DNA from 3 places in the Rhizobium sp. UGM030330-04 genome. Region 2 is predicted to be linked to each of the others. Evidence: riboswitches for the same ligand, from Rfam matches in the RefSeq annotation. Region 2 holds a riboswitch; each other region holds the start of a gene.
The links. Region 2 has a riboswitch for thiamine pyrophosphate ahead of N434_RS21810 (ABC transporter permease). Riboswitches for the same ligand answer to the same signal wherever they lie in the genome.
Positions count from the first base shown of each region.

Region 1: linked by a shared signal. The riboswitch ahead of thiC (phosphomethylpyrimidine synthase ThiC) and the one ahead of N434_RS21810 (ABC transporter permease) in region 2 are both predicted to bind thiamine pyrophosphate.
Region 3: linked by a shared signal. The riboswitch ahead of thiB (thiamine ABC transporter substrate binding subunit) and the one ahead of N434_RS21810 (ABC transporter permease) in region 2 are both predicted to bind thiamine pyrophosphate.

Region 1 is NZ_QKML01000003.1:351,922-362,348, forward strand. Features, by position in the region: gene N434_RS06775 (glycoside hydrolase family 2 protein) at 1-288, opposite strand, end outside; gene N434_RS06780 (DUF1839 family protein) at 285-1,268, opposite strand; gene N434_RS06785 (amino acid--[acyl-carrier-protein] ligase) at 1,275-2,183, opposite strand; gene N434_RS06790 (acyl-CoA dehydrogenase family protein) at 2,188-3,369, opposite strand; gene N434_RS06795 (acyl carrier protein) at 3,369-3,620, opposite strand; TPP riboswitch at 3,803-3,914, shown strand; gene thiC (phosphomethylpyrimidine synthase ThiC) at 4,010-5,833, shown strand; gene thiO (glycine oxidase ThiO) at 5,834-6,838, shown strand; gene thiS (sulfur carrier protein ThiS) at 6,807-7,004, shown strand; gene N434_RS06815 (thiazole synthase) at 7,009-7,782, shown strand; gene N434_RS06820 (P1 family peptidase) at 7,872-8,876, shown strand; gene N434_RS06825 (winged helix-turn-helix domain-containing protein) at 8,880-9,275, shown strand; gene modC (molybdenum ABC transporter ATP-binding protein) at 9,244-10,320, opposite strand; gene modB (molybdate ABC transporter permease subunit) at 10,317-10,427, opposite strand, start outside.
Region 2 is NZ_QKML01000016.1:22,287-32,713, reverse strand. Features, by position in the region: gene N434_RS21830 (SIR2 family protein) at 1-356, opposite strand, end outside; gene N434_RS25850 (AbiJ-NTD4 domain-containing protein) at 602-1,624, opposite strand; gene N434_RS21820 (hypothetical protein) at 1,970-2,149, opposite strand; gene N434_RS21815 (DUF6538 domain-containing protein) at 2,236-3,561, opposite strand; TPP riboswitch at 3,875-3,977, shown strand; gene N434_RS21810 (ABC transporter permease) at 4,104-4,889, shown strand; gene N434_RS21805 (ABC transporter substrate-binding protein) at 4,886-5,836, shown strand; gene N434_RS21800 (hydroxyethylthiazole kinase) at 5,833-6,573, shown strand; gene thiE (thiamine phosphate synthase) at 6,560-7,222, shown strand; gene thiD (bifunctional hydroxymethylpyrimidine kinase/phosphomethylpyrimidine kinase) at 7,219-8,013, shown strand; gene N434_RS21780 (Lrp/AsnC family transcriptional regulator) at 8,242-8,700, opposite strand; gene alr (alanine racemase) at 8,828-9,994, shown strand; gene N434_RS21770 (D-amino acid dehydrogenase) at 9,984-10,427, shown strand, end outside.
Region 3 is NZ_QKML01000003.1:196,226-206,652, forward strand. Features, by position in the region: gene N434_RS06060 (ABC-F family ATP-binding cassette domain-containing protein) at 1-1,639, shown strand, start outside; gene N434_RS06065 (VOC family protein) at 1,732-2,124, shown strand; TPP riboswitch at 2,170-2,280, shown strand; gene thiB (thiamine ABC transporter substrate binding subunit) at 2,318-3,331, shown strand; gene thiP (thiamine/thiamine pyrophosphate ABC transporter permease ThiP) at 3,351-4,991, shown strand; gene N434_RS06080 (thiamine ABC transporter ATP-binding protein) at 4,988-5,704, shown strand; gene N434_RS06090 (M48 family metalloprotease) at 5,959-7,473, shown strand; gene N434_RS06095 (TetR/AcrR family transcriptional regulator) at 7,486-8,082, opposite strand; gene N434_RS06100 (DinB family protein) at 8,180-8,686, shown strand; gene leuC (3-isopropylmalate dehydratase large subunit) at 8,747-10,156, opposite strand.

The sequences.
Region 1 (10,427 bases), on a different contig from region 2:
GGCAATGGTGGAGAGGCCATCGAAGCGCAGTGTGGCCCGCTCCCGCGCATCGGAAATCATCGTCAGCCGATACCAGGCATCCCTGTCGTTGAGCGTGACAGGAGCAAGACGATCGAATTTCCCAGCTTCCTCCAGTGCCTGCGCCACCGTGCCGGGCACGGAGACGTGCAGGCTTTCAAGCGTTGCCGGGATGTCAGACGGGGTTTCGCAGGCATCGGCCGGCGTCAGTGTCAGCGTCCAGCCTTCACTCAGCAATTTCTCGCTTTCGCCCGGAAGATAGGTCCTCACGCGGCCTCGCTGGCATCAGACAGTTTCGCCGCAAGGCTTTTCATCAGACCATCCCATGCGTTCGCTGCCGGATCGAGCACGGAGGCCAGCGCATCGAATTTGCGGCGCGTGACAGCGCGGGCAAGCTGGAACTGCACGGTCTTGGCGACCTCGGAGATGCGCAGCGCGTGGTCTCGTGCTTCAGAAAAACCGTCCTTGTCCAGCCATTCGAAATGGCTTGCCGCCAGTTCGAAATTGGCGCCGAGCTGGCGCAGCGTATTGAAGGCATATTTGTGGAAAAAGCCGAAGGGCCTGTCGGCAACCTTTTCCACCTGCGCCGGAAACACGGCTGAAAAAGCCCTGACCGGATTGGCGGATGGCCGCCGCGAAAAATGAAATCTCAGCAACCGCTCGGCCGTCTTGCGAATATGGGCCGGCGAGGGATTACCGTCTGCGAATTTCGCAAATTCGGTGTAGGGCAGGAAAGGTGGGTCGGTCTCAGCCAGATGGTGCTGGAACAACCCGTCGAAATCCTCGCCCGACAGATGGAAAAAGCCGGCATTGTGGAAATAGTCGAGTTCCCGGTTCGCCAGATCGAGCCGGTTGATGGCGACGGTGGTTTTGCCGTGTTCCTTCTGGTAGCCCACCCCATGGGTGTCGGGCATGTAGAAGCTGTCCATCTCGACCAGGCAGATGCGACCACGCTCCAGCTGCGCCTCGATGTGGTTTTCCACCCTGTCGAAGATCGCCAGCTCGGTGGCGCGAACGCCATAAAGCGCTTCGAGATCTTCCAGCGGCACCTTGAAGAAGGTGAACTGATCACCCTCAAAGTCCTGCGTCAGGGTGAAACCGAACATGGCTTCCGGCGGCAGGCCTTTCGAGGCCAGAACCTCGATCCACAAATCAATGTAGCAATTGGTTTCCGGCCACATTCGCTCGGAAGAATGGAGCGGATGTTGCACATAGTTCTTGGGATCAAGGCCCGGAAAAATTTGCCGCATGGATAATCAGCCCCAGAGCGTTTCCACGACCTTCGCAGGCCATTTCTTCACATCGAGACCATGATGCGCAAACAGCGCCAGCGCGATGCGCTCAAGGCCGAAACCGACGCAGGCGGTATGGGCGACATCGCCGTTGGCGAGGTTCAGACCCCATTTCTGGCCGAAGGCATCCTGATGGTAGTTGAAGCTCATGCAGGCTGTCGGATTGGTCGTCGATGTGACCGGGATCAGCAGTTCGAATTTCAGGTTCTGATCGCGCTGGTTGTTGGCGAGCATCTTGCCGGCACGGCCGAAGAAAGGATCGTTGGCGATATCGATGGTGACGTCGAGCCCGACCGCTTTCATCATCTCCACGCCGCGATCCATCCAGGTCTGGCGGAATTCGGTGACGTCGGATTCGGTGCCCATGCAAACATATTCGCGCATGCGGAAAAGCTGCTGGCGGGCCGGATCCTTGGAGGGCTCATGGCGGAAGCAATAGGACTGGATGTCATAGAGACCACCGCCGGCAGGCAGCGCGCCGCGCTTGGCGATCGTCGGATAAAGCGGATAGCAGGCTGCCGGCGTCAGCACGATGTCTGTTGCTTTCTGGTCCTTGGTCCAGTCGCCGCCCTCATCCATGGTCTTCAACAGGCTGACATGGTCGAGCTCACAGCCGCAGAAGGAATGAACCGTGCCTGCCAGCTGCGGGAAGCTCTTCATGTAGCCGCTTTTTTCGAAGTAGGCGCGGTTGATGCCGGGCGGAAAACGGATCGCTTCGGCGCCATCGGCGGCGCCCGTGCGGTCGATCAGCCGCTCGAATGCGGCAATCACGTCCTCGAACTGGCCGCTGCGTCCATAAAGGCCGTCCACACCCGTTTCAATCAGCAGGCCTTCTTCGAACAATCGATCGAGAAACGATGTTTGCATGTCCATGGTCTTATCCCAAGAGGCTGGTGTCCTGCTTGTGAACCAGCAGGAGATTGGCGGAATTACCGAGAATACGGTCGTTGGAAATCATCAGCCGGGCGGAATGCGCATCGCGCAGATGCCGGCCGAGGCTGTAGGGCGTGCCGTTCTTGTAACCCATGATGCCACAGACCAGCATGGCGTGGTCGATGATCTCAAGAATGGTTTCCGAAGAGCAGATCTTCACATTGTTCATGGCAACAGCAAAGGCCATGGACATCAGCTTTTCCGGATCGCTCTTGGTGTCCTCGTAAGCCTTGATGCCGGCAATGATGTTGGATTTCACCACCTGCAGCTTGGTGGAAACCTCGGCAAGGCGGATCGCGCCGGGAGGGGCGGTGCCGGGCGACTTACGGGCCGCGGCTCTGACGAAGGATTGCGCGCGCAGCACCGCGTCGGAGGCGATGCCATACCATACGGCGCTCCACAGGAGATGTGAGCTTGCAAGCATGGATTGTGCGGCGATTTCCGCGAAAGGCTTCGGGAAAATCTGTGCCGCCGGCGCCTCGCCACGGAACAGGAAGCCGTCTGAACAGGTGCCGCGCATGCCGAGCGTATCCCAGACATGGGTCTTTTCGAGCGTGTACTGGTTTTTCAGGAAAACGGTCATCACCTGATCGGCCGGCGCGGCATCCTTGTGGGCGCGCGAGGTGATGAGGATCGCATCGGCATTGCTGCCGTAGGAAATGACGGTGGCATCCTTTTCCAGCCGGCAGAAGTCGCCATCGACCTCGATAGCGCAGATGGAGTTGCGCAGATTGCCGCCGATGCCGCCTTCGGTGGTGGCGGAGCCGAGCAGAAGCTGTTCACCCGCGATGCGGCGCATGAAGCCCGTATGCCATGCGCTAGCCTCGCCGTGTTCCACCAGACTGGACAGCTTGATGTGATGCATGGCGAAAATCATTGCGGTTGCCGAACAGGCCTGGCCGAGCCGGGCGCAGATATCGGCGATTTGCTGCAGGGAAGCGCTTTCGCCGCCGAGCGAGGAGGGGATCTGGATGCCCAGCAGGCGTTCCTGCCTCAAGGCATCGACAGCCTCCTCAGGGAAGCGGCCGGTGACATCCACCTCGTCCGCATGTCTGGCGGCAATGGCCGCGACACGGCCCGCGCGCGCGGACAGAGTTTCATCCTGCGGCGCAACGGTCACGTTCATCAGGCAGCCTCTTTACCATCCAGAATAAGCTTAACGGTGTCTTCAATGGCCTTGATGCTGGCGAAGGACTTGCGGTTCAGCAGGTTATCGGGAAATTCGATGTCGAAAGCTTCTTCGATTCCCAGCATCAGTTGCACCGATGCAAAGGAAGAAAGGCCTGCCGCATAAAGATCGGCTTCATCTGCAATCGTATCGACCGGGGTTGGAAGCTGGCCGAATTTGGCCAGTATTTCACGTATAGTCGCGTTCATTCCGACGTATCTCCCATAAATTTCATATCTGCATAGTTTGTGCTTATCGTTACGTGGCAAACGATAATATTCACCTAAACCGTTAGGTTAATTACAACTAACGGCAGCATGCGCCATTCCCGCACCTTTGCCAAGCGGTGATCGGCAGCCTTGACAAAAGCCGGGCGGTGTTTTTTGCTGTGGCCATTCACCAGGGGTGTCCCGTCAAGGGGCTGAGATTCTGCTTTCATGCGCAGTGACCCGTTGAACCTGATCCAGTTCATACTGGCGTAGGGACGGTGCAAAGACCTGATGTCGGGCGGGCGCATGGCGTTTCGTGTCGGCAGTCAGGTATTTTCCATCATTCCGGCTCGAACTGGGTCTCCACTGTCAAACTTTGGAGCCTCAAGATGAATATCGCTGCCAAGACTATCCCGCTGTCGGTCACCACCGGGCCGCATGCCGCCTCCACGAAAATCCACAAACCAGGAATTTTACATCCGCATATCCGCGTGCCGATGCGCGAGATCGCCGTCCACCCGACGGCGGGCGAACCGCCGGTAACGGTCTATGATTCCTCCGGTCCCTATACTGATCCCACGCACTCCGTTCTGATTGAAAAGGGTCTGCCGCGTCTGCGTTACGACTGGGTTGTGGCACGCGGTGATGTCGAGGCTTACGAGGGCCGACACGTTAAGCCGGAGGATAACGGCTTTGCCACCGGCGAGCGCCTGACGCCCGAATTTTCTGTGCGCCACCAGCCACTCAGGGCGACGGCCGGCAAGGCGGTGACACAGCTTGCCTATGCGCGGGCCGGCATCATCACCCCGGAAATGGAATTCATCGCCATCCGCGAAAATCTCGGGCGCGAGGCGGCCAAGGAGAAGCTGGTGCGCGACGGCGAAAGCTTTGGCGCGCATATCCCTGACTACGTGACGGCGGAATTCGTTCGGCAGGAAGTGGCGTCGGGTCGGGCCATCATCCCCGCCAATATCAACCACCCGGAACTCGAGCCGATGATCATCGGCCGCAATTTTCTCGTTAAGATCAACGCCAATATCGGCAATTCCGCCGTCACTTCCTCCATGGCAGAGGAGGTGGAGAAGATGGTCTGGGCGATCCGCTGGGGTGCGGATACCGTCATGGACCTTTCGACCGGGCGCAATATCCACAATATCCGGGAATGGATCATCCGCAATTCGCCGGTGCCGATCGGCACGGTGCCGCTTTATCAGGCGCTGGAAAAGGTCAACGGCATTGCCGAGGATCTGAATTGGGAGGTGTTTCGCGACACCCTGATCGAGCAGGCGGAGCAGGGCGTGGATTATTTCACCATCCATGCCGGCGTGCGGCTGCATTACATTCCGCTCACCGTCAACCGCGTTACCGGCATCGTCTCGCGCGGTGGGTCGATCATGGCCAAGTGGTGTCTGCATCATCATCGCGAAAGCTTTCTCTATGAGCATTTCGAGGAAATTTGCGACATCTGCCGCGCCTATGACGTCTCCTTCTCGCTGGGCGATGGCTTGCGTCCCGGCTCGATCGCCGACGCCAATGATGCGGCGCAGTTCGCCGAGCTGGAAACGCTGGGGGAGCTGACGCAGATCGCCTGGGCGAAGGACTGCCAGGTGATGATCGAAGGCCCCGGCCATGTGCCGATGCACAAGATCAAGGAAAACATGGACAAGCAGCTGAAGACCTGCGGCGAGGCGCCATTTTATACACTTGGGCCGCTGACCACCGATATCGCGCCCGGTTACGACCACATTACGTCCGGCATCGGGGCGGCGATGATCGGCTGGTTTGGCACGGCGATGCTCTGCTACGTCACGCCCAAGGAACATCTCGGCCTGCCGGATCGTAACGATGTGAAGGTCGGCGTTATCACCTACAAGATCGCCGCCCATGCCGCCGACCTTGCCAAGGGCCATCCGGCGGCACAGGTGCGGGATGATGCGCTGTCGCGCGCAAGGTTCGAGTTCCGCTGGGAAGATCAGTTCAACCTGTCGCTCGACCCGGATACGGCGCGGTCCTTCCACGATGAGACCCTGCCGAAGGAGGCGCACAAGGTCGCGCACTTCTGCTCCATGTGCGGGCCGAAATTCTGCTCGATGCGGATTTCCCACGATATCCGCGCCGAGGCGCAGAAGGAGGGGCTGGAGGCGATGGCCGCCCGCTTCAAGGAAGGCGGCGAGCTTTATATGCCGCTGCCGACGCCTGCGAATGCCGAATAAATGCGCGCCCTTGTCAAGGGAACGGGGGTCGCCGGATTAACGGCGGCCTTCGAGCTAGCGCGGAGCGGCGTTGTTGTCGAGGTCTCGGAGCGCAATGCCGAGCCTTCTCGCGGGGCGTCGTTTTATGCGGGCGGTATGCTGGCGCCCTGGTGTGAGCGCGAAAGCGCGGAAGAGGCGGTTCTGACGCTTGGCAAAGCGGCGCTTGATTGGTGGGCCGAAGCGGCTCCCGGCCTTGTAGTCCGCAATGGCACGCTGGTGGTCGCGCCTGCCCGCGACAAGGCGGAGCTGTCTCGTTTCGCATCGCGGACCAGTGGTTATCGCTGGGTGGATGAGGGGGGGATCGCCGCTCTGGAGCCTGATCTTGCCGGCCGGTTCCTGTCCGGACTTTACTTCCCGGGCGAAGGACATCTCGATCCGCGCCTTGCTTTGAAATCGCTGCATGAGCGGCTTTGCGCCATGGGTGTGCGGTTTCATATGGGCGTTTCGGTGGATGAACAGCGGTTCGACCGGGTGGTGGATTGCACCGGGTCTGCGGCGGTAGGAACGATTTCCAGCCTTCGCGGTGTGCGGGGAGAGATGCTTTATCTCGGCACGCCAGAGATTTCCCTCTCCCGTCCTGTCCGGCTGCTACATCCACGCATTCCGCTCTACATCGTGCCGCGTGAGCCCGGCCGCTTCATGGTGGGTGCGACGATGATCGAGACGGAGGATGACGGGGCGATTTCCGCCCGTTCGATGATGGAATTCCTCAATGCCGCCTATGCCGTGCATCCGGCCTTTGCGGAGGCGGAAATCATCGAGACCGGCACGGGCGTGCGCCCCGCCTATCCCGACAATCTGCCTGACGTGACCGAGGACGGGCGGACCATCTTCATCAACGGCGCGTACCGGCATGGCTTTCTGCTCTCGCCGGCGATGGCGCGGCATGCGGCCGGGATCGTCTGCCAAACTCTTATTCAAAAGGAACACGATCATGAAACTTCTGGTGAATGGCGACGAGCTTGATCTTGCCGCCGAGACGCTGGCCGGCCTGCTTGCCAGCCTCGAATATGAGGGCGAGTGGCTGGCGACGGCGGTCAATGGCGATCTGGTGCATTCGGAAGAGCGCGCCGATTATTTGCTGAAAGCTTTCGACCGCGTCGAAATCCTTTCGCCGATGCAGGGAGGTTGAGGCCATGCTGACGCTTTATGGCCGCGAGGTCTCGTCCCGTCTTCTGCTCGGTACGGCGCGTTATCCGTCTCCCGCCGTGCTTGCCGATGCGGTGCGGGCCAGCAATGCGGATATTCTGACGATTTCGCTGCGTCGGGAAATGGCGGGCGGCAAGCAAGGCGGTCAGTTTTTCGAGCTGATCCGCGAACTGGACCGTCATATCCTGCCCAATACCGCCGGTTGCCACACCGTGAAGGAAGCGGTGTTGACGGCGAAGATGGCGCGTGAGGTGTTTCGCACCAACTGGATCAAGCTCGAAGTCATCGGTCATCACGATACCTTGCAGCCGGATGTCTTTGCGCTGGTGGAGGCGGCAAAAATCCTCTGCGACGAGGGTTTTGAGGTCTTTCCCTATACGACTGATGATCTTGTCGTGGGCGAAAAGCTGCTGGAGGCCGGCTGCAGGGTGCTGATGCCCTGGTGCGCGCCGATCGGCAGCGCCATGGGGCCGCTTAACCTGACGGCACTGAAATCGATGCGGGCGCGGTTTCCCGATGTGCCGCTGATCGTCGATGCCGGCATCGGCCGGCCGTCACATGCGGTGACGGTGATGGAGCTCGGCTATGACGCTGTTTTGCTCAATACGGCGGTTGCCGGGGCACGTGAACCGGTCGGTATGGCGGAGGCTTTTGCCCGCGCGATAGAGGCTGGCCACCGGGCATTTCTGTCCGGGCCGCTGGAACCACGGGATATGGCCGTTCCCTCGACACCTGTTATCGGGAGGGCAGTTTTCTCCTGATCGCGGCTTTTGCCAGAGGCGGGGCATGTCACCTTTTTGCGTTGACAGTGCCCTGCGGCGGCGGGATACCGGGAGAAAAGGGGAACGGCATGGCGACGCGCAACAATCTTCTCACGGATATCGACGGCGTTTCGGTCGGCAATGTCACCGATCTCTCCCTCGGCTCCGGCGTCACGGCGATTGTTTTCGAAAAACCCGCCATCGCCTCCGGCTCGGTTCTCGGCGGTGCGCCCGGCGGGCGTGACACCGGCCTGCTCGACCCCGCGATGACGGTGGAAACCGTGGATGCACTGGTGCTTTCCGGCGGTTCGGCCTTCGGGCTGGATGCGGCGGGCGGTGTTCAGGCCGGGTTGCGCGAGATCGGCCGTGGGTTGCAGGTAGGTTCCACCCGCGTGCCCATCGTACCTCAAGCCATCCTGATGGATTTGCTGAATGGCGGCGACAAGGAGTGGGGGTTGCATTCGCCTTATCGTGAGATGGGATATGCGGCCTTCAAGGCGGCAGGTCGCGAGACTTTCGAACTCGGAACGGTGGGCGCAGGAACGGGCGCGACGACCGCCACCTTCAAGGGTGGCCTTGGTTCGGCCAGCGCCATCAGTTCCGGCGGCTATAAGGTGGCGGCCATCGTCGCGGTCAATGCGCTGGGTTCCGCGACTGTTGGCACAAGCCGCCATTTCTGGTCCGCACCTTTTGAAATGCAGGGCGAATTCGGCGATTGCGGTTTTCCGGAACGTTTCGAACCGGACCATACCGCGCTGCGGCTCAAGGGGGTCAATCTCACTGCGACGACCATCGGCGCTGTCGTGACCGATGCGACACTTACAAAGGCGCAGGCGCATCGCCTCTCCATCATGGCGCATGACGGGCTGGCGCGTGCGATTCTGCCCGCCCATTTGCCGAGCGACGGCGACACCATGTTCGCGGCGGCGACCGGCGACAAACCGCTTGAAGGCGGCGTTCATTTCGCCGAACTCTGCTATCTCGCCACAATCGTGATGGCGCGGGCGGTGGCGCGCGGTGTCCATGCGGCGACGGCGCTGCCGGTGGCGGGCGCACAAAAGGCCTATCGCGATCTTCATGGGCAGGACCGTTGAGCGATGAACGAAACGAGAGCACCACTGAAACCCGTTCTCCGCATTGATTTTTCGCCCGGGGAGCGTCTGGGCCACGGCAAGATCGAGTTGATGGAGCTGATTGTCGAGACAGGGTCCATTTCGGCCGCCGGGCGGGCCATGGATATGTCCTATCGCCGTGCATGGCTGCTGGTCGATGCGCTGAATCATATGTTCACGCAGCCGGTGATCGAATCCCAGCGCGGCGGCAAGCAGGGCGGCGGGGCGGCGTTGACCGCTTTTGGGGCCGAGGTGCTGGAGCGCTATCGCGGCATGGAAAAGCGGATGAACGAGGTCTTGCGTCAGGATATCGACTGGCTGGAGACCAACCGCAATCCCGATGATGCCGTCAATAGGGATCGAGAGCCGCCGATTTTATGATGGCATGCACCGGCTTCCCGGGCTCCAGTTGCAGGCGTTCACGTGACAGGTCGGTGATGCGCGACTGGATGATATCGCCGCCGCAATCCACCTGAACCGTCACCATGCCATCCTCGCTGACCGAGATATCTGCGACATAGCCTTCGAGAATGTTGAGCGCGCTGAGGCCTTCGGGTTTCACCAAAGCCAGCATGACATCGCGAGCCGGTATCAGCACCCGTGCAGGGTTGCCGGGTGCTCCCATTTTTGCCGGAACCTGAAGCAGCGCTGTGCTGAGCCTTACGGCGGCAAGCCCGTGCCGTGTATCGAAGCTTTCGATGTGTCCTGACAGGATGCTGCCCGCTTCCCGCCGCTCCAGATGGCTGCTGAAATCGGGTCTCCCCAGCACATCGGCCGCATTTCCCTGCGCCTCCACCTTACCGTCTTTCATCACCACGATGCGGTCGGCAAGGCGGGCGACTTCCTGGATGGAATGGCTGACATAGACGATCGGAATTTTCGTCTCGTCGCGCAGCCGTTCGAGGTAGGGAATGATCTCGGCCTTGCGCTGTTCATCCAGCGAGGCGAGCGGTTCGTCCATCAGCAACAGTCTGGGGGAAGAAAGCAAGGCGCGGCCGATAGCAACGCGTTGTTTTTCGCCGCCGGACAGTTTGTTCGGACGGCGCTGCAAGAGATGGCCGATGCCGAGCATGTCGACGATACGGTCTTCATGCGCGACCTTCGTTTTGTCTGCGGTGAACCACCTGCCGTAATGAAGGTTCTGTATCACGCTGAGATGCGGGAAAAGCCGCGCCTCCTGAAAGACGTAACCGAAGCGGCGTTTATGCGCTGGCAGAAACAATCGCTTTTCACTATCGGCCAAGACTTGGCCATCAAGAATGATCTGTCCGTTATTCGGCCGCAACAGACCGGCAATGATACGGATCATCGATGTCTTGCCGGAGCCGGAGCGCCCGAAGAGTGCGGTCACGCCGCCTTCGGAGGCAAATGACGCGTCGAGTTCGAAGGAGCCGAGGCGGTGGTGAGTTGAGACCGAAAGCGTCATTCCATGCTCACCCGTTTGCCAATGATACGGGCCAGAAACTCCGAGACGAGCAAGGCGAGCATGGAAATCACGACGGAAACGATGGTCAGCCGCAATGCACCGGCATC
Region 2 (10,427 bases):
ATTCGCGTAAAAGGCTTTATCCAAGTGTCAGAAAAATCTGGCTCTGAAGAACGGTATGATTGTTGCGTGATCTGAGCCATCTTGCTTAACCGCTCTGCTTTCGAGATTGCGTAGGCGATTTGTAGCTTTCCTGCCTCTGCGATTATCTCGTCGCCGTTATGGCGGTTTATAAACTCGTCTATTGAGCCAGCATGATCAATCGCCCGATGTATTTCAGCCATTGCCAAAAAACGGGCATTAATTGCTTCGTTGTTTTTCGTATATCTATTGACCAAGCATCGAAAAATTGGCTCCACGCCTTCTTTCATCGTGCCAAAGTCAAAATGAAAGCTTGAGTTGGTCTGTATCTGTTTCATGAGCGCTTCGCCAACAGGCAGACCGAACTCGTGGCTTGCACCAGCACCAACTACGAACACAGTATTATTTCGAAACATTCTCAGCCAAACCCAATACCTAACTTTACCCACCGCGAACTAAATCATGCGTTGAGTTTGGCTTGCAATGCTATTTTTGCGCGGAAGGTCGCGATTTTCGAGATATGCCCATAATACTGCCAAGGCAGTCGGGCGATGACCGACGCAAGGACAACGGACAAAACCCGTCAAAGACGACTTATAAGCGATTTTATCCATGACATGCAGGTTTCTATTGCCCAATCATCTTGTTCTTTGGACAAGACTGTTGCTTCAATTGGACCCGCGCCATGCCCAAGCTTGTTTCGAACCTCACCGAAGAAGTTCTTCAAAACATTTGCTTCCCACGTCGCGATCAGGTTTCCGCCCCTGTCCACAGCTAAAGCTTCGATGAAATTAACTGCACCGCGCTCTTTACCAGTTGTCGCGTTTCGATCATGAGCAATGATCTTGATCGCGCTTTCCAAAGCCTTAGCAGCAGATAAGGCAGCTTCTGGTCGTCGGTTGTCACGCCGATCAATGGCTTCCAAGATGTCTGTTTCGACATTTTCCCACTTTGGATCGGCTATTGCTTGCCAGAATGGTTGTTTCACCTGTTCGTTGATGAAAGCGTCGTCAGAAAATTGAACGAAACCGTTGTGGTATGTCAAAGGGAACGCGGCTTGGCGAAACCGCTCGTTAATTTCATAAACATTTTCCCGCAGGCTCTCATTTTGCTGTTTGTTGGCAGCAATAAAATATTCGTCGCTGAGACCGGGTACTCGCAAGGACCGCCCCAAGCTATTGACGTTCCCATTCCTCTGCGCTTCTAGTCGCTTCGGCAAATGGGCATTAGCCACTTCAACCTGAGCTTCGGCTTCTCTGAAAGCTAGCTCTACAAAGCTTATTCGTTGTTTTATGAATTCGTCAGCGTCGGCATAATCTACAGGTACGGCTTGCATAAACGCCCTGATAATTTGCAAAGGCGAGTTTCTGTGGGTCAACGTGTAGAGCGGCGACAGATAATCGGTTCCGAGTTCCATCGATAATTTGTTGGAGATCGCCTCCAGCAACTCCCTCGCATGCTTGCTCTCGTCGCCACTTATATAATACGGGAATAATTGCTCGGTGATTATCCTGCAAGACTGCACCATGAACCGCCGTTTGCGTTCGTCATACAATTTGCTGAGCGGTGTGTTGTAATAGCGTTCTGCGAAGATGTCTGTGAGCATTTCTATTCCAGCCGTCTGACTTTACCCATCCCGCAACAATGCATCACTTGCGATAAGCAGCAAGACCCATAGCCATGATTGCAAGCAGAAAGATGAGGACAACCGCAACGAGACCAGATGCACTGGCTTCGAAGAAGAGAAATTTGACCGTTAGTTGCTGATCCATCGGCAGGCGCACCTTTCCATTTAAAATCAAAATGAAGGTGCTGCTTGCAGCTTCGCAGTATCATCTGCGCGATGTTTCCAGTCAACATAAGAGGCGAACAAACCATGATTTCCGAGGGTCTAATTACACTTGGGCCACCTGATCCACAGGTTGGCTCAATCAAAGCGCGTCATTTGCCGTCAGATGTCGATGATTAGATTGAGTTCGTCTTGAACCCGCTTTTTCGCCTTGGCATGCGCAAGTGCCGCGTCGATGAAGCCTTTTTCTTTCGCGATACGGATCAGCCAATCATAATGATCGAAGAATTCGTTTCGTAATTTCTCGCTCTTAACGAGCTTTTCAAATGTGTATTTCTGCAATTTCCATATTCCATGATAGGAATATGCCGGTATTCATAATATAAATTCATTTCACGTCTCAGCATATTGAGTTGATATTCAAGTTTTTAGATTGGTAGCTTTGCGTATTGAAGAGCTTTTTCCAGTGCCTCCTTTTTGTTCTCAATGTCGTATCCATCGCCGTAGTGCATCGAATGGGATTTGGTGTTGGTGTGCCCGAGAATTGAATCCTTGAGGGTGTCATTCGCCCCGCTCCTGCGAAGCCAATCAGCCATGTTGTGGCGGAAGCTGCCGAAGCCCTTCCCCTTTCCCGGCGTCATCTTTCTGAAATAGTCGGACATCGCACAGTTGACCTGAGTTGGTCCTTCATTCGTATGGAAAATGGTAAAGCCGTTGGGGAATTCACGCATGGCGGCAAGCGCATCACCAATTAGCGGGACATCTCTATGACGCGCCCCTCCCCGCTTGACCTTGCCGCGAAGTTCATTGGGGCGAATGGAAATGTATGGATCAGACGCATCCAGATGGATATCGGCGGGGGTTAGAAGCGCGAGTTCCTTCGCGTTCGCACCTGTGCACATCCCAATGCGGATAAGAGCTTTGATTTCAGGTCGTGCCCCTGATGTCTTCAAGCCTTCCGTAACTGCTGCTATCTCCGCAGCGGTGAGCGGCGCTCGTTTGCCATCGTCTTCGTAGCCAGAAATTCTGATGCCCGCGAAAGGATTCTCCTTCCCTTCGTATTCCTCATCAAAGACGGTCTCTAAGATCACACCGAGCCAGCTAATCTTCTTATTAGCTTCGTTGCTTAAAAACTCGCCGGTATCGATCTTTTCCTTCAGAATTTTGCGGTACTTTTTCACATCGTTCTTGGTGATCTTCAACACGTCAGTGTCCCCCATCGCCGCGATGTAATCTTCGGTCTTAACTTCGTAACGCCGCCAAAAACGCTTCGTCTGAAGCTCGTTCTTGCCCTTAACTTTCTCAGACGAAAGAGCTTTGAACTTCTCGAAAGCATCTGCCCAAGAGAGCGGCGGCATCTCCATCGCGCCGACTAAAGCAGCAGTCTGCACAACATTTGGAGTCGGCATAACAGCACGGACATCCACGATTTCGCTGATACGCTCTATCAACTGATCAACAGTTTGTTCGGAGACTGCCGTATGCGGTTCGTACTTTGCGGTGAGCTTCTCAGCGGTTGCTTTGACACGCTTGTAGTCAACGTGAGCCTCATCAGGCAGGCGCTCATCATCGAAGAGCGGCAAGATTTCCGCGATGTGACCGGCGACACGCTTCTTCGCCGTCCCTAAATCTCGTGTCCTCAATGAGCGCCAAATTTGGCGTTTCGTCGTGGACTTCCGCAATCGCGTAGGGATGTTGACGCAGAAATAGTAATAGCCGTTCTGCCGTCTGTGTAAGTAATTTTGCGCGATCATATATTGAAACCCGATCAACGAAACTAAAAGAAACCTCCTTTTGGTTGACTCTCTTATAGCGCCTTCCGTGAATATTCGTCAACTATAAATTTCGAATTGACGAAAATTATGCTTTCAACTTGCTTTAAAAACAAAACAACTATTGCAAAATATTTTGGAAACATCTTATCTTTTTGATTATGTTTTGATTTTGAATTAGGCGATTTGCCGGGATTATTAGCAATTCTATTGGCAATTTTTCGCTGCGGCGATTCAGAGGCAGGCATTTGAAGAAGAACATTTGACATGAGTTTTGAATTCTCCTATGAAATCAATCTCTTCCGAGGGGTGTGCTACGGCACTGAGACGGCATTGCGCCGAACCCTTATATACCTGATCCGGGTCATGCCGGCGTAGGAACGGAAACTGTCGCACCCTTCAGGCGCTGCCCTTTCTCTTCTCCGCTTTGCCTGATCTCCGAGATTGTCACATCTGGAGACGAATGATGATGCTGAAACCTTCCGCCCTTCGCACACGGTGCGTCTGCGTCTGAGGTCCGGCTCATGCGTGCTACCCATGCGCTGAACGGTGTCGGTCTTCTGCTGGTTTTCTGGCAGGCGGGAACGTGGCTGTTTTCGCCGCCCCGCTATATCCTGCCGTCGCCCACCGATGTTGCCGGCGCTTTCTGGCGTCAGCCCGGCTTCCTGTTCGGGCAGGCACTGGTAACGCTCGGTGAAATGGCGCTCGGGCTCGCGGCGGGCATCGCCGCCGGTATTCTCGTTGCCTTCACGATTGCCGCCGTCCCGCGCCTCGGCCGCCTCGTCTGGCCCATGGTTCTGGTGCTGCAGGCCTTTCCGGTCTTCGTGCTCGCCCCCATCCTCGTCCTCTGGTTCGGTTTCGGCATGGCCTCGAAAGTGGTGATGACGGCGATCATCATCTTCTTTCCCGTCGCCTCCTCCTTCACCGATGGCCTTAACCGCACGGATCGCGCCATTCTCGACGCCGCCTCGCTGACGGAGGCGAGCCACTGGCAGATCCTAATCCGGCTGCGCGTACCGCTGGCGTTGCCATCGTTCATTTCCGGGCTGAGGGTGGCCGCCCCGCTCGCCCCGCTGGGCGCCGTCATTGGCGAATGGGTGGGTGCTTCGGCGGGGCTCGGTTTCGTCATGATCCAGTCCAATGCCCGCATGCAGACTGACACGATGTTTGCCGCCATGGCCATTCTTGCCGTCATGGCGGTGCTGCTGCGGCTCATCGTCGACCGGGCGACCGCCAATCTGGCCCCCTGGGCCAAGGAAACAGAACATACCATTCCTCTCAGATATTTACGGAGACTTTCGGCACCATGAAACGAACGCTTCTTTCCCTCGTCGTCGCGGCAGCAGGCGCATTTGCTCCCATGCAATCACAGGCCGCCGACAAGCTTACCGTATTGCTCGAATGGTTCGTGAACCCCGATCATGCGCCGATGGTGATCGCGAAAGAACGCGGCCTGTTTGCCGATGCCGGGCTGGAGGTGGAACTGGTGCCGCCAGCCGACCCTTCCGCCGTGCCGCGACTCGTCTCGGCAAAACAGGCCGACATCGGCGTGCATTACCAGCCGAACCTCTATCTCGATCACGATGCCGGCCTGCCGCTCGTGCGTTTCGGCACGCTGGTGGAAACCCCACTCAACACTGTCACGGTTCTCGCCGATGGGCCAATCAAAAGCCTGAAGGACCTGAAGGGCAAGAAGGTCGGTTTTTCCGTTTCCGGTTTTGAAGATGCGATGCTGAAGCGCATGCTGGAAAAGGACGGCCTGGCGAAGGATGATGTCGAACTCATCAACGTCAATTTCTCGCTCTCGCCGTCGCTGATCGCCGGCAAGGTGGATGCGACACTCGGCGGTTTCCGCAATTTCGAACTGACGCAGATGAAGCTTGAAGGCCATGAGGGCCGCTCGTTCTTCCCGGAAGAACATGGCGTGCCGGCCTATGACGAGCTGATCTTCGTCACGCACCGCGATCTCGTAAAAGACAACCGCCTGCTGCGTTTCCTCTCCGCCGTGGAGCAGGCCGCGATCTTCATCACCAACCACCCGCAGGAATCCTGGCAGCTTTTCATCAAGGCCTATCCGAACCTTGACGATGCGCTGAACAAGCAGGCCTTTTTCGACACGTTGCCGCGCTTCGCCAAGCGTCCCGCCGCACTCGACCGCGCGCGCTACGACCGCTTCGGTGCCTTCATGCAGGAGATGCAACTGATCAAGCAGGCACCGAAGGCGGACGATATCGCCGTGGAGCTGCAGCAGCCATGACGACGAATTTCCCGACAGCGGCAAAAGCCGCCGAGATTCTGGAGCGGGTGCGCAAGACGCGCCCGCGCGTGCATTGCCTGATGAACACAGTGGTGCAGAAATTCACCGCCGACGGCATCACCGTCGTCGGTGGCATTCCCTCGATGACCACCTCGCTCGAGGAAATCGAGAGTTTCGTCACCAAGGCGGATGCATTGACCGTCAATCTCGGCACGCTGGATGCCGAGCGGCGCAAGGTCATCCGGCTGGCGATCGAGATCGCCAATGCATCCGGCAAGCCGTGGATCGTCGACCCCGTCCATTGCGATTATTCGCCATCCCGTCTGGAGTTTGCCCGCGAACTCATCGCACTTTCCCCGACCATTGTGCGCGGTAACCGCGCCGAGATGAGCCTGATCGGCAATGTGCCCGACGCGGTGCGGATCGAAACCGGACCGGTCGATCATCTCCGCGACACGACCCGTGGCGTCAGGATCGTCAACGGTCATCCATGGATGGCGAAGGTCACCGGCACCGGTTGCCTCTCGGGCGGCATCATCGCCGCTTTCATGGCGGTGGAGAAAGATGCGCTGCCGGCTGCGGCCGCAGCCCTTGCCGTCACATGCGTTTCCGCCGAGCTGGCCGCGAAACAGGCCAGAGGCCCCGGCACATTCGAACCGGCATTTCTGGATGCGCTTTCCGAAATTTCAGGGGAAGACATCATCAATCACGCGAGGATAGAGCATGAACAAGGTTGATTACCGCCTCAACGCATTGGTCGATGCCAGTCTTGCCGATGTCGCGCCCTTACCCGAGCTTGCTTTGGCGGCCGCACTCAACGGTGCGACCATCCTGCAATATCGCGACAAGCACGGCTCGACGCGCGAAATGATCGACAACGCCCGCGCCATTCATGAGGCAATCGCCGGCACCGGTGTACCGCTTGTTATCAACGACCGCGTGGATGTGGCACTCGCCTCTGGCGCTGATGGTGTGCATCTCGGTGCCGATGACATGGATGCGAAGACCGCACGGCGCATTCTCGGCGAAAAGGCGATCATCGGCCTCACCGTCAAGAACCGCGCCGATGCTGAACGGGCGGCCTCCATGCCTGCCGATTACGCCTGCATTGGCGGCGTGTTCGAAACGGTTTCCAAGGTGAACCCGGACAAGCCGGTCGGTATCGATGGTTTTGCGACGCTTCGCGCCCTGCTGCGCGAATGGCGGCCGGATATGCCTGTCGGCGCCATCGCCGGTATCGACCTTGCCCGCGTGCCTTCAGTCATCGCCGCCGGCGCGGATGGTGTCGCGGTCATTTCCGCCATCTTCCGGGCAGGCGATATTGCCAGCGCAACCAAGGGCTTCCGCTCTGCAATTGACGCGGCGCTGAAAGCGAGACAGCCATGACATCCATTGCATTGACCATTGCCGGCTCCGACAGCGGCGGCGGCGCCGGCATTCAGGCCGACATCAAGACCTTCTCCGCTCTCGGCGTCTATGCCGCCAGCGTCATCACCGCCATCACCGCCCAGAACACCAGGGGCGTGACGGCGGTGGAGGATATTTCAGTGGCCACCATCGTTGCCCAGATGGATGCCGTTTTTTCCGATCTCGCCGTCAATGCGGTGAAGATCGGCATGGTCTCGCGGATCGAAACCATCGCCGCCATCGCGGAACGGCTGCGGCGGCAATCGCAACCGGTGGTGCTCGACCCCGTCATGGTGGCGACATCAGGCGACCGGCTGCTGCACGAGGACGCCATCGAGACATTGCGGCGCGAGCTTTTGCCGCTCGCGGCCATCGTCACGCCAAACCTGCCCGAAGCGGCGCTGCTGACCGGCACGCCGATTGCACAGACGCAGACGGACATCAACCGCCAGGCCGAGACGATCCTCAAGGCCGGTGCAAAAGCCGTGCTCATCAAGGGTGGGCATAGCGATGGGCCTGAGAGCACGGATTATCTGTTTGCTGATGGCACCATGCTGGCGCTTGCCGCGCCGCGGGTGGACACGAAGAACGACCACGGCACCGGCTGCACGCTGGCGGCGGCGATTACGGCCCACCTTGCCAAGGGTTGTGAACTGCGGGAGGCTGTTGGGCTTTCGAAGGAATATTTGAACGGAGCGCTTGAGGCTGGGCGCGGGCTCGCCGTTGGGAGTGGGCGGGGGCCGGTGCATCATTTTTATCGGTGGTGGTGACGGGATGCAGTAGGAGCGTGGGGCTTACCCCCCTCTGTCCTGCCGGACATCTCCCCCTCAAGGGGGGAGATCGACAAGCGGCTTGCTCACCATTCAATGAGCGAAGTTTCTCACATTGAGAGGATTGCGTGGGACTGAGGCAGAAACCTCACCCGATCTCCCCCCTTGAGGGGGAGATGTCCGGCAGGACAGAGGGGGGTAAGCCGCACGCTCTGCACACTCAATCCCTCACCGAGCCTTCGGCGTCGCCAACACATTCCGGATCGCAAAACTCGAATGAATCCGCGAAACCCCCGGCAGTTTCGACAGAATCTCCTTGTGAATCCGCTCGAAATCCCCAGCACTTTCCGCCTCGCAACGCAGGAAATAATCCGAGCCGCCGGTCATCAGGTAACATTCACGGATTTCCGGATACCGCCGCACCGCATTTTCGAAACGGTTGAGAAAATCCTCCGTCTGGCGGTCGAGCGTGATCTGCACGATGACCGAGATGACCTCGCCGCCCGCAAGGCCGCTGGTCAGCGCCGTATATCCGCGGATAATGCCCTCCCGTTCGAGAATATCGACCCGGCGCAGACAGGCCGAGGCCGAAAGCCCGACTTCCGCGGCCAGCTTCGCATTGCTGATACGGGCGTTGAGCCGAAGCAGGCGGATGATGTGGCGGTCGGTCGCATCAAGTGACGACATAGAAAATTCCAATCAGACAAAGAAAATTGCGCCACTTTGAATTCTATCGCATTTCCTTCGAACAATCGCCAAGAAATTCGATAATCGTTGCAATACTCTCATGAGATAAAAATGAGGGTGAACGACCATGGACATGCAGATCAGCCGCCAGCAGGCAGCCGGTGGTGCAAGCGGCCATCTGAGCATCGATCTCGGCGCATTGCGCGACAATTACCTGACCCTTGCCGCCATGGCCCCGGCCTCTCAGACGGCAGCGGTCGTCAAGGCGGACGCTTATGGCCTCGGCGCTGATATCGTCTCGCAAACCCTGTTCGACGCAGGCTGTCGCAATTTCTTTGTCGCCCATATCGATGAGGCGCTGGCGCTCCGGCTTCGCCTGTCGGCGCAGGCGCGGATTTTCGTGCTCAACGGTCTTCAGCCCGGCAATGAGACCTCCTGCGCCGCCATGGCCGTCACCCCGGTTCTGAACTCGCTGGAGCAGATTGCGCAATGGTCGGCCCATGCGAAAAAGCTTGGCAGGACGCTACCGGCGGCGGTGCAGATCGATACCGGCATGTGCCGTCTTGGCCTCTCACCCGCAGAGCTGGAAACCCTCACGTCCCAGCCGCAATTGCTCGATGGTATCGACATCGCCTTCGTGATGAGCCACCTCGCTTGCGCCGACGAGCCGGAACACCTCTCCAATGCCGCGCAGCTTGCGGTGATGCGAAAGGCCGCCACCGCTTTTCCTGATGTACCCGTCTGCTTTTCCAACTCCGGCGGCATCTTTCTGGGCAGTGATTATCACAATTACCTGTTGCGCCCCGGCATCGCACTTTATGGCGGCGCGCCGTCCGTTGCCCGTCCGAACCCGATGAAGCCGGTCGTCCTTCTCGATCTCGCCGTCATCCAGACACGCACCGTGTCCGCCGGCTCGCTGGTCGGTTATGGCGGCTCCTTCGAAGCCGCAGGCCCCACACGTCTTGCAACAATCGCCGCCGGTTATGCCGATGGCCTGCCGCGCTCGCTCAGCAATCGCGGGGCGGCGTGGTATAATGGTGTTCGCTTACCCATTGCGGGCCGCGTTTCGATGGACAGCATCATTCTCGACATATCGGCCCTGCCCGAGGGAACATTAACCCAGGGCAGCCTCGTTCAGATGATAGGGCCTGACCAGACTTTGGAAGACATCGCCGAGGATGCGGGCACGATCGCCTATGAAATCCTGACCGGCCTCGGACGCCGTTACCGCCGCAGCTATATTCAGCCGGGAGAAACCCCGGCAGCCGCTTCAACATCAGTCAATCACAAGTGAGACGATCATGAACGTCACTATCCTCGGAGCCGGCGTCGTCGGCGTGACATCCGCCTGGTATCTGGCCAAAGCCGGACACAAGGTGACGGTGATCGATCGCCAGCCGGCCGCAGCGCTCGAAACCAGCTTCGCCAATGCCGGTGAGGTCTCCCCCGGCTACTCCTCGCCATGGGCAGCGCCCGGCATTCCGATGAAGGCGATGAAGTGGCTGTTCATGAAACATGCCCCTCTCATCATCCGCCCGACGGCCGATCCGGCGGCGTGGCGCTGGATGAGCCAGATGCTGCGCAACTGCACCTCGGCGCGTTATGCCATCAACAAAAGCCGCATGGTGCGCGTTGCCGAATATAGCCGCGATTGCCTGATGGCGCTGCGCGACGAGACCGGTATTCAATATGACCAGCGCATGCAGGGCACACTGGAGGTTTTCCGT
Region 3 (10,427 bases), on a different contig from region 2:
CCGGCATCCGGCCGCCACCATCCGCTATCTGGAACAGGCACCGGATTTTGTCGGCTACGACACCGTTCAGGCCTATGCCGAGGCGGGCCTCGGGCCCGGTGACGATGCCTACCGCGTGACTTATCTTCTCGAGCATCTCGGGCTGACCGGGCAGGAAAACCCCGCGAGCCTTTCCGGCGGTGAGGCGCGGCGCGCGGCGCTTGCCCGCGTCATGGCGCCGGAACCTGATATCCTGATGCTGGACGAGCCGACCAACCATCTGGACCTGCCCACCATCGAATGGCTGGAAAGCGAATTGCAGCAGTCGCGCAGTGCGCTGGTGCTGATTTCGCACGACCGGCGTTTTCTCGAAAAAGTCTCGACTTCGACCGTATGGCTCGATCGCGGCCAGTCCCGCCGTCTCAATCGTGGCTTTGCCCATTTTGAGGAATGGCGCGACAAGGTGCTGGAAGAGGAAGAACTGGAGCAGCACAAGCTCGGCAAGGCCATCGAACGCGAAGAACACTGGATGCGGTACGGCGTGACCGCGCGGCGCAAGCGCAACATGCGCCGTGTCGGCGAGCTTCAGGCCATGCGCGCCGAATATCGCGGCCACAAGGGGCCGCAGGGTACGGTGCAGGCGACCGTCACCGAAGGCCGCGAGTCCGGCAAGCTGGTCATCGAGGCAGAGGCCATCACCAAGGCTTATGGCGAGCGCGTGATCGTCTCGCCGTTTTCGCTGAGGGTGCATCGCGGCGATTGCATCGGTCTCGTTGGACCGAATGGCGCGGGCAAAACCACGCTTTTGAAGATGCTTACCGGCCAGCTTGAGCCTGATAGCGGTGTGGTGAAGCTTGGCACCAACCTGGAGATCGCGACGCTCGACCAGAAGCGCGAGGAGCTCAATCCCAACGATACGCTCGCGCATTACCTGACGGATGGCCGGGGTGACAATCTGCTGGTGAATGGGGAAGTGAAGCACGTAACGGGCTACATGAAGGACTTCCTGTTCCAGCCGGAACAGGCCCGCACGCCGATCCGTAATCTTTCGGGTGGCGAACGCGCCCGGCTTATTCTGGCGCGCATCCTGGCGCGGCCGACCAATCTTCTGATCCTCGACGAGCCGACCAACGATCTCGATATTGAAACGCTCGATCTGCTTCAGGAGATCGTTGCGGGTTTTTCCGGCACGGTCATTCTGGTCAGCCACGACCGTGATTTTCTCGACCGCACCGTCACCTCCACCATTGCGCCGGCCAATCCGGACCAGCCGGATGGGCGCTGGATCGAATATGCCGGCGGCTATTCGGACATGATGGCGCAGCGCAAGGGTGCTGCGGAAGAAAAACGCAAGGCGGAAAAGCAGGAGAAGACAAAGACGGCGTCTTCAGCCGCGCCGTCGCAGGAGCCGGCAAAGGCGAAGGGCAAGCTTTCCTTCAAGCAGAAATTCGCGCTCGAAAATCTGCCGAAGGAGATGGAAAAGGCTCAGGGCGAAATCGCAAAACGCGAACAGCGCATGGCCGATCCGGCGCTTTTTACCAAGGACCCGGCCACCTTCAACATGCTGGCGCAGGAGATGTCGAAACTGCGCGAAAAGCTGGAGGCCATGGAAGAGGAATGGCTGGAACTGGAGATGCTGCGCGAGGAACTGGAAGGCTGAAGACGATGGTCTTTTGCTGATTGAAACCGCATCCACCTTTGACAGGGAGGCGGAATTGCCGTTTCCTGTGCCGGTTCGGAGGAGTTCACACCATGCGCATGATCTTCGTCAACCTGCCCGTCAAGAACATCGAGACATCGAAAAACTTCTTCACGGCGCTCGGTTTCAGCTTCAACCCGGAATATTCGGATGACCGCACGCTCTGCATGATCGTGGAGGAGAACATCTTCGTGATGCTTCTTCAGGAGGAGCGTTTTCGCGATTTCATCAATGGCGATATCGCTGATGCCAAGCGCAGCACCGAAGTTCTGACCTGTCTTTCCGCCGGAAGCCGCGACGAAATAGACCGGATGATTGCAACGGCGCTTGCCTCTGGAGGCAGTGGCTGGAAACCCGTTCAGGACCACGGCTTCATGTATGCCGGAAGTTTTCAGGATCCCGACGGCCATGTGTGGGAACTGGTGCACATGACGGGACAGGGCTGACCTTAGCCACCTTGCCAATCGCAAACGGCGGGACTAAACCATCATCTTGATCTAACGGGGTGTCTTCTGTTCTCGCGGGCAGAAGGCTGAGAGGCTTGCCAACCCGAAGAACCTGATCCGGTTCATACCGGCGGAGGGATTAGACGGCTTTAAGGCAAGCGGCTATTTCCCTATCGTTTTTGAGGAGATACCCGTGCGCCGTCGTCTTTTCCTGAATTCCCTCGTTGCCGCCTCGCTGTTTCTGCCCGGTTTCGCCGCTGCGCAGGACAGGCAGGAACTGACCGTCTACACCTATGAAAGCTTCGTTTCCGAATGGGGTCCCGGCCCCAAGGTGAAGGAAGCCTTCGAGAAGGTGTGCGGTTGCACGGTCAATTTCGTGGGTGTTGCGGATGGCGTGGCGCTGCTGAACCGCCTGAAGCTGGAAGGCGCGGGGTCCAAGGCCGATGTCGTCGTCGGTCTCGATACCAATCTCGTGGCGGAGGCGAAGCAGACGGGGCTTTTTGACGCCAGCGGCATTGATGCATCGGCGGCCAGGGTGCCGGGCGGTTACAGGGACGATGTGTTCGTGCCCTATGATTACGGGCATTTCGCCGTCGTCTATGATACGCAGGCCGTGAAGAACCCGCCGACGAGCCTGAAAGAGCTGGTGGAAGGCGATCCCTCGCAGAAGATTGCCATTCAGGACCCGCGCACCTCCACGCCCGGGCTCGGCCTGCTTTTGTGGGTAAAATCGGTTTATGGCGACAAGGCGCCGGAGGCATGGGTAAAGCTCAGGAAGCGTATTCTCACCGTGACGCCTGGCTGGTCGGAATCCTACGGTCTCTTCACCAAGGGTGAGGTACCGATGGTGCTTTCCTACACCACCTCGCCCGCCTATCACATGGTCGCCGAAAAGTCGGACCGTTATCAGGCCGCCGCCTTTTCCGAAGGACATTACATCCAGATCGAGGTGTCCGGCCTTCTCAAAAACGCACCAAACAAGGAGCTGGCAAAGCAGTTCCTCGCTTTCACGCTCACATCGGGCTTTCAGGATGCGATTCCGCAGAACAATTGGATGATGCCGGTTGCGGCAACCTCGGCACCTTTGCCGGAGGCGTTTTCCAAACTCGTGGTGCCGCAGAAGACTTTCCTGATGGACCCGGAAGAGGTGGCCAAGAACCGCAAGGCCTGGATTGAAGAGTGGCTGGCGGCCATGAGCATGAACTGACGAAGAGGCACGCCCGCGCATGATGCTGCGTCGTGATTACCGGCGGTCGATCATTTTCGGGACGGCGGCTTTTGCCGCCGTTTTCCTGTTCATGGCGCTCGCCGTTTTTGCGCTGCTGTCTTTTGACACGGGTGCATCCGCTGCCGGTATCATCGATACCTACACGCTGCGCATCCTGCGCTTCACGCTTTATCAGGCGATGCTTTCCACCCTTTTGTCCATTGTTCTCGGCCTGCCCGTAGCTCTGGCGCTTGCCCGGCGGAGAGAGTTTCCGGGAAGAATCTGGATCATCCGGCTGCTGGCGGTGCCGATGGGCCTGCCGGTGATTGTTGGCGCCTTCGGCATCATCACCATCTGGGGCAGGCAGGGTATCGTGAATACCGCCCTCGTTTTTGCCGGCGTGGACGAGCCCTTCAGCATTTATGGCCTCTCCGGCATTCTTATCGCCCATGTGTTTTTTAATTTGCCGCTTTGCGTGCGGCTGATGCTGGCGGGGCTGGAGCGCATTCCCGGCGAATACTGGCGCATGGCGGCAAGCCTTGGCATGGGGCCGGTCTCGGTGTTCCGTTTCATCGAATGGCCGGCGATCTCGCGGCTTGTTCCGGGTATTGCCGGGCTCGTGTTCATGCTGTGCGCGACCAGCTTCACGCTCGTGCTTCTCCTGGGCGGCGGGCCGGCGGCGACGACGCTGGAGGTGGCGATCTATCAGGCGCTGCGGTTCGATTTCGATCCACAGCGGGCGATTGTGCTTTCCGTCCTGCAGATTGTCCTCACCGCAGTCCTGCTCGGTCTCCTGGCATTTCTGCCATCGCCGGAAGCGGAGATTTCCTCGCTTGGTCGTCTCATCCGTCGTTTCGATGGCAAGAGCGTCAATGCGCGTCTCTGGGACGGGGTGGCGATCGGTTTTGCAATTCTGCTGGTCGGTTTGCCGCTCGTCGCCATAGCCGTCTCGGGTTTGACGGCCGATCTGCCGCGTCTCGTCACTGCGCCGATCTTCCTGCGTGCGGCGGTGACCAGTCTTGCAATCGCCGTGCTGTCGGCAATACTCGTTGTGTTCTGCTGCATGGCGATCATCAGTGCGCGTCAGGCTGTGGATTCAAAACGGCGGGCGGCATGGCCCCTGCGCGTTCTGTCCGCTACGCTTGGGGCCGGGTCTTCGCTCGTGCTCCTGGTGCCGCCCGTCGTGCTTGGAAGCGGGTGGTTCCTGCTGTTGCGACCTTTTGGGGATGTCAGCGCCTATGCTCCCATTCTCGTTGCACTCATCAATATGCTGATGGCCTTGCCACTTGCCATGCGTGTCCTCGAGCCAGCTTTTACCAGTCATTTTCTGCGCACCGGCCGCCTCTCCGCCAGTCTCGGGCTTCAGGGCCTGACGCGGTTGCGGTTTGCCGATCTGCCGGTTCTGTGGCGACCCATGGCAATGGCGTTTTTCTTTGCCATGGCGCTGTCGCTTGGCGATCTCGGGGCGGTTGCGCTGTTCGGATCGGAAAATTTCGTCACCTTGCCTTGGCTGGTTTACAGCAATATGGGCAGTTACCGCACCAATGATGCCGCCGGCTATGCCTTCCTTCTCGGTATCGTCTGCCTGCTGCTTGCCGCAGGTGGTGTTTCACGGCAAGCGCAATCAGCAGGGGCGCAATCAGCAAGGGCAAGCATATGACAGGCGATGATTTCGCGGTTCGGTTGGACAAGGTCAGGCTGCAGCTTGGAACGCAGGATTTCGACCTCGATTGCACTTTCCCGCAGGGTCGGGTGACCGCTGTTGTCGGTGCGTCCGGTTCCGGCAAATCCACACTTCTCAATCTGATTGCCGGTTTCGAGGCACCGGATTCCGGCCGGGTGGTGATTGGCGGGCGGGACATGACGGTGCTCGATCCTTCCGAAAGACCTGTTTCATCGATCTTTCAGGACAATAATCTTTTCGCCCATCTCGATATTTTCACCAATGTCGCCCTCGGTGTCAGCCCCGCACTGAAGCTGCAGGCGGAAGACCGGCAGGGGATTGAAATGGCGCTTGCCCGCGTTGGCCTTGCGGGTTTTGACAAGCGTCTGCCGGGCACGCTTTCCGGCGGCGAAAGGCAAAGGGCGGCACTGGCGCGCGCGCTGGTGAGGAAAAAACCGGTCATGCTGCTCGACGAGCCCTTCGCCGCGCTCGATCCGGGATTGCGGTCGGGCATGACCTCCCTGCTTCTCGACTTGCACAACGAAACAAAAAATACGGTGATTATTGTCACCCACCATCCGGAAGACATGAAGAAGCTGGCGCAACGGGTGGTTTTTCTTGATCGCGGCCGCATTATCTATGCTGGCCAGACCGCAGATTTCTTCACCACACAAAATGTGAAGGCCGTCGACAGTTTCCTGAACGGCTGATCGCCTTATTTTCGACGCGCGCCGCTGGCAATCGCTTTAGATGACTTCAATGGCGCTAATTAGCACTTGCCAGTTTCAAGTTGCTGCCCGAGAAAAGATGGGAATTATTGCGTTCTTCAGGAATATTCCGGACTTGATGGATCGTTTTTACCGTTTCGGCATTCATCTCCCGTTGGGGCGAATCTGTTATTCTGGTCTGCAATTAACGGATGATCAGGAACGTTAAGGGGCAGGCATAGAGAATGAAAAATAGCATGACTGCACAGTGGAGGCTCTTCTCCCGTTCAGGCCTTCGCCGTTCGGGCAGGATGGCTGCTGCCTGTTCCGTGCTGACGGCATCCGCCGTGTTCCTGTCGTCGTGCCAGTCTCTGTTCAGCCCGGCTTATCAGTCCACATTGCGTCCCTCGGACAATCCGCAGACCGTGGAACAGGTGCAGAAGAACGATCCCCGCGCCCAGATGGGCGCGCGCGAGCACCCGCGTATCGTGGCGAGCTATGGCGGTGAATATCACGACGCCAAGACGGAACGGCTCGTTGCCCGTATTGCCGGCGCGCTCACGGCCGTTTCGGAAAACCCGCAGCAGTCCTATCGTATCACCATCTTGAATTCGCCGGCTATCAATGCTTTTGCGCTGCCGGGCGGATATCTTTACGTCACGCGCGGGCTTCTGGCACTTGCCAACGACGCCTCCGAGGTGGCCGCCGTGCTTTCGCATGAGATGGGCCATGTGACTGCCAACCACGGCATCGAGCGCCAGCGCCGCGAAGAGGCGGAGGTGATTGCGAGCCGCGTGGTTGCCGAGGTTCTGTCGAGCGATCTGGCCGGCAAGCAGGCTCTGGCGCGCGGCAAGCTTCGCCTTGCGGCCTTCTCGCGTCAGCAGGAATTGCAGGCGGATGTCATCGGCGTGCGCATGCTGGGCGAAGCCGGTTACGATCCCTACGCTTCGCCGCGCTTTCTGGATTCCATGGCGGCCTATGCGCGGTTTTCTTCGGCCGATCCCGAAAACGACCAGAGCCTCGACTTCCTTTCCAGCCACCCCAACACGCCGCAGCGCATCGAGCTGGCGCGCCGTCATGCCCGCGCCTTCGGCCAGGAAGGCCAGGTCGGCGATCGTGGCCGTGACTGGTTTCTGGATGGCATAGACGGCCTGCTTTATGGCGACAGCCCGCAGGAAGGCTACGTCCGCGGGCAGACGTTTCTGCACGGAACGCTGGGCATCCGTTTCGACGTGCCGGAAGGTTTCGTCATCGACAACAAGGTGGAGGCCGTTCTCGCGACGGGACCCGGCGACATGGCGATCCGTTTCGATGGTGTCGCCGATCCGAAACAGACCAGCCTTGCCAATTACCTGACCAGCGGCTGGGTTGCCGGTCTCTTGCCGGAAACCGTCAGGGAAACGCAGATCAACGGTCTTGATGCCGCAACGGCCCGGGCAAGCGCGGACAAATGGGATTTTGACGTGACCGTCATCCGTGTCGGGCAGCAGATATTCCGCTTCCTGACGGCTGTGCCGAAGGGCAATGCCCAGCTCGATTCCATCGCCAATGTGCTGCGCACGAGTTTCCGCAAGATGACCCCGCAGGAAATCGCGTCGCTGAAGCCGTTGCGCGTGCGGGTGGTGACGGTGAAGCCCGGCGAAACCGTGGCGACGATCGCCGCACGGATGATGGGGACCGAGCGCAAGCTCGACATGTTCCGCATGATCAATGCGATGAGCGCCACCGCCACGCTTCAGCCGGGGCAGCGGGTGAAGATCATCTCGGAATGAGTTGACGGTCTCTCATCCGCCAGTTGCCCGAGACAGGTAGGCGTGAACGAGTGCTATCATTTCCCGCCTGATTTTGGGTGACTGCAATGCTCCGCGGCGGGCGGCATTATGGATGATGCCGTCAATGGCATCGGATACGATCAGCGCCGCGGTTCCGCTCTCTACCTTTGAGCCGGCTGTGGTATGCGCCGCGATCGCCGCCGCATAGAGACCGAGATATTCCTGTTCGAAAGCGCTGTTGGGATCGTTTGTCCCCTCGTGGCCGGGCGCATCATCTAGAAGCACCTTGTGAAGGCCGGGATGGATGCTGTGAACCGCGATCATGCCGGTCACGAGTTCTTCCACGAATTTTGCGAGCGATTGCCGCTTTTGCGAAACGCCCTTCATGACGGAGAGACAATCCTCAAGGTGACGGTGGCGTACCGCTTCCACGATCGAAATCTTGTCCGGGAAATATTGATACAGCGAGCCGATGCTGACGCCGGCCGTTTCGGCAACCCTGTTTGTGGTGAAGCCTGCCCAGCCGTGGTCGCTCAAAATGCGAGCTGCCGCATGGATGACGGCATCGACCGTGGCCCTGGAACGCTCCTGGCGCGGCTCCTTGCGCATCTCGCTCTTCCGCTTTGCAATGCGAGTAGACAAGGCATCCTCCATGGCGAAAATATAAACATAGTGCTCACATTTTTCAGATGTAAAGGATATTGTCATGAGGGATTTGCTCAGGAGCCTGCTCGGCTATCACCAATGGGCGAACAGGGATTTATTCGAGAAGCTCAAACACCTCGATCCCGTGCAGAACGCGTCCATACGGCACACGGCACTTCGGCTGGTCAATCACTACTACGTCGTCGCGAGGATTTTTTCGGGTCATCTCACCGGAACGGCGCACGGTTTTCTCTCTGATAATACCGAGGCAACCCCGCAGCTGGATGATCTTGCGAAGGATGTTGCCGCTCTCGATCGCTGGTATCTCGATTATATCGAGAAAACATCACCCGAATCGCTTGGCGAATTTGTCGCCTTCACCTTTACGGATGGTGACAAGGGTTACATGTCCCGTGCCGAGATGATCTCGCACATGGTCCTGCATGCCGGCATTCACAGAGGGGAGGTTGCTCGTATCTTGAGTCAGCTCTCCATCACGCCGCCCTGGGATACTTTTGCCGTGTTCCTGCACGGCACGCAGCCGCAACGGCGTTTGCAGGGGGTATAATAAAAGCCACCCGCCCCTGCGTGGGACGGGTGGCTTTGCTGAAAAGATGGCCTCAGGGTTTTATTGCCATTCGCGAACGTCGACGAAGTGACCGGCGATTGCCGCCGCCGCCGCCATTGCGGGGGAGACGAGGTGGGTGCGGCTCTTGTAGCCCTGACGGCCCTCGAAATTGCGATTCGAGGTGGAGGCGCAGCGTTCGCCGGGCTTCAGGCGGTCGTCATTCATGGCAAGGCACATGGAGCAGCCCGGTTCGCGCCATTCGAAACCGGCGTCGAGGAAAATCTTGTCCAGACCTTCCTTTTCCGCCTGTTCCTTCACGAGGCCGGAGCCGGGCACGATCATGGCCGAAACGGTGGAGGCCACCTTGCGGCCATCGACGATCTTCGCCGCCGCGCGCAAATCCTCGATGCGGCCGTTGGTGCAGGAGCCGATGAAGACGCGGTCAATGGCGATATCGGTGATGCGTGTGCCGGGCTTCAGGCCCATATAGTCAAGCGCACGCCACTTGGAGGCGCGCTTGTTTTCCTCCTCGATATCATCGGGATTGGGAACAATGCCTTCGACGGAGGTCACGTCTTCCGGAGACGAGCCCCAGGAGACGATGGGGGGCAGGTTGGCTGCATCGAGAATGACAACCTTGTCGTAATGGGCGCCCTCGTCGGATTTCAGCGTTTTCCAGTAGGCGATGGCCTGTTCCAGCGTTTCGCCCTTCGGTGAGCGCGGCTTGTCCTTGATGTAATCGAAGGTGGTCTCATCAGGCGCGATCAGACCGGCGCGGGCGCCGCCCTCGATGGTCATGTTGCAGACCGTCATGCGGCCTTCCATGGAAAGCGACCGGATCGCCTCGCCGGCAAATTCGATCACGTGGCCGGTGCCGCCCGCCGTGCCGATCTCGCCAATAATGGCGAGGATGATGTCTTTTGCGGTGACGCCATCAGGAATTTTGCCGTCGACACGCACCAGCATGTTCTTGGCCTTTTTCTGGATCAGTGTCTGGGTGGCCAGAACATGCTCCACTTCCGAAGTGCCGATACCGTGTGCGAGCGCACCGAAAGCGCCATGGGTGGAGGTGTGGCTGTCGCCGCAGACGATCGTCATGCCCGGCAGGGTGAAGCCCTGTTCGGGGCCGACGATATGGACGATGCCCTGGCGCTTGTCGCGCTCGGAATAATATTCGACGCCGAAATCCTTGGCGTTCTGCGCAAGCGCTTCCACCTGAATGCGGCTTTCCTCGTTCTTGATGCCTTCCAGCCGGTCGGCGGTGGTCGGAACGTTATGGTCGACCACGGCGAGCGTGCGGGTCGGCGAATGCACGGGGCGACCGGCCATGCGCAGCCCTTCGAAGGCCTGCGGGCTCGTCACCTCATGGACGAGGTGACGGTCGATGTAGAGAAGACAGGTTCCGTCCGGGTCTCGATTGACGACATGGTCGTCCCAGATTTTATCATACAAAGTGCGGGGTGCGCTCATGGCTCTATGCCTTGTCATGGAAAAGGATAATCAGGGTTCAATAAGGCGGTGGACAGCGGGTGCTGTCAGGCGAGCCTAAGTCGGCTGGTGAGCGCCCCGGAAACGCGCGCAAAGAACCGTGCCGGCAGACGCTTGTGGTCCTGCAGCACATAAACATTCTGCGCGAGACATCCGAATTTAGATCCCATGGCAGCTTTCATAGCAGATCGCCGGTTTTACGGCAATATGAATGCGTACCGCCGGGAAGCCGACGGTTCGGCATTTTCTATAT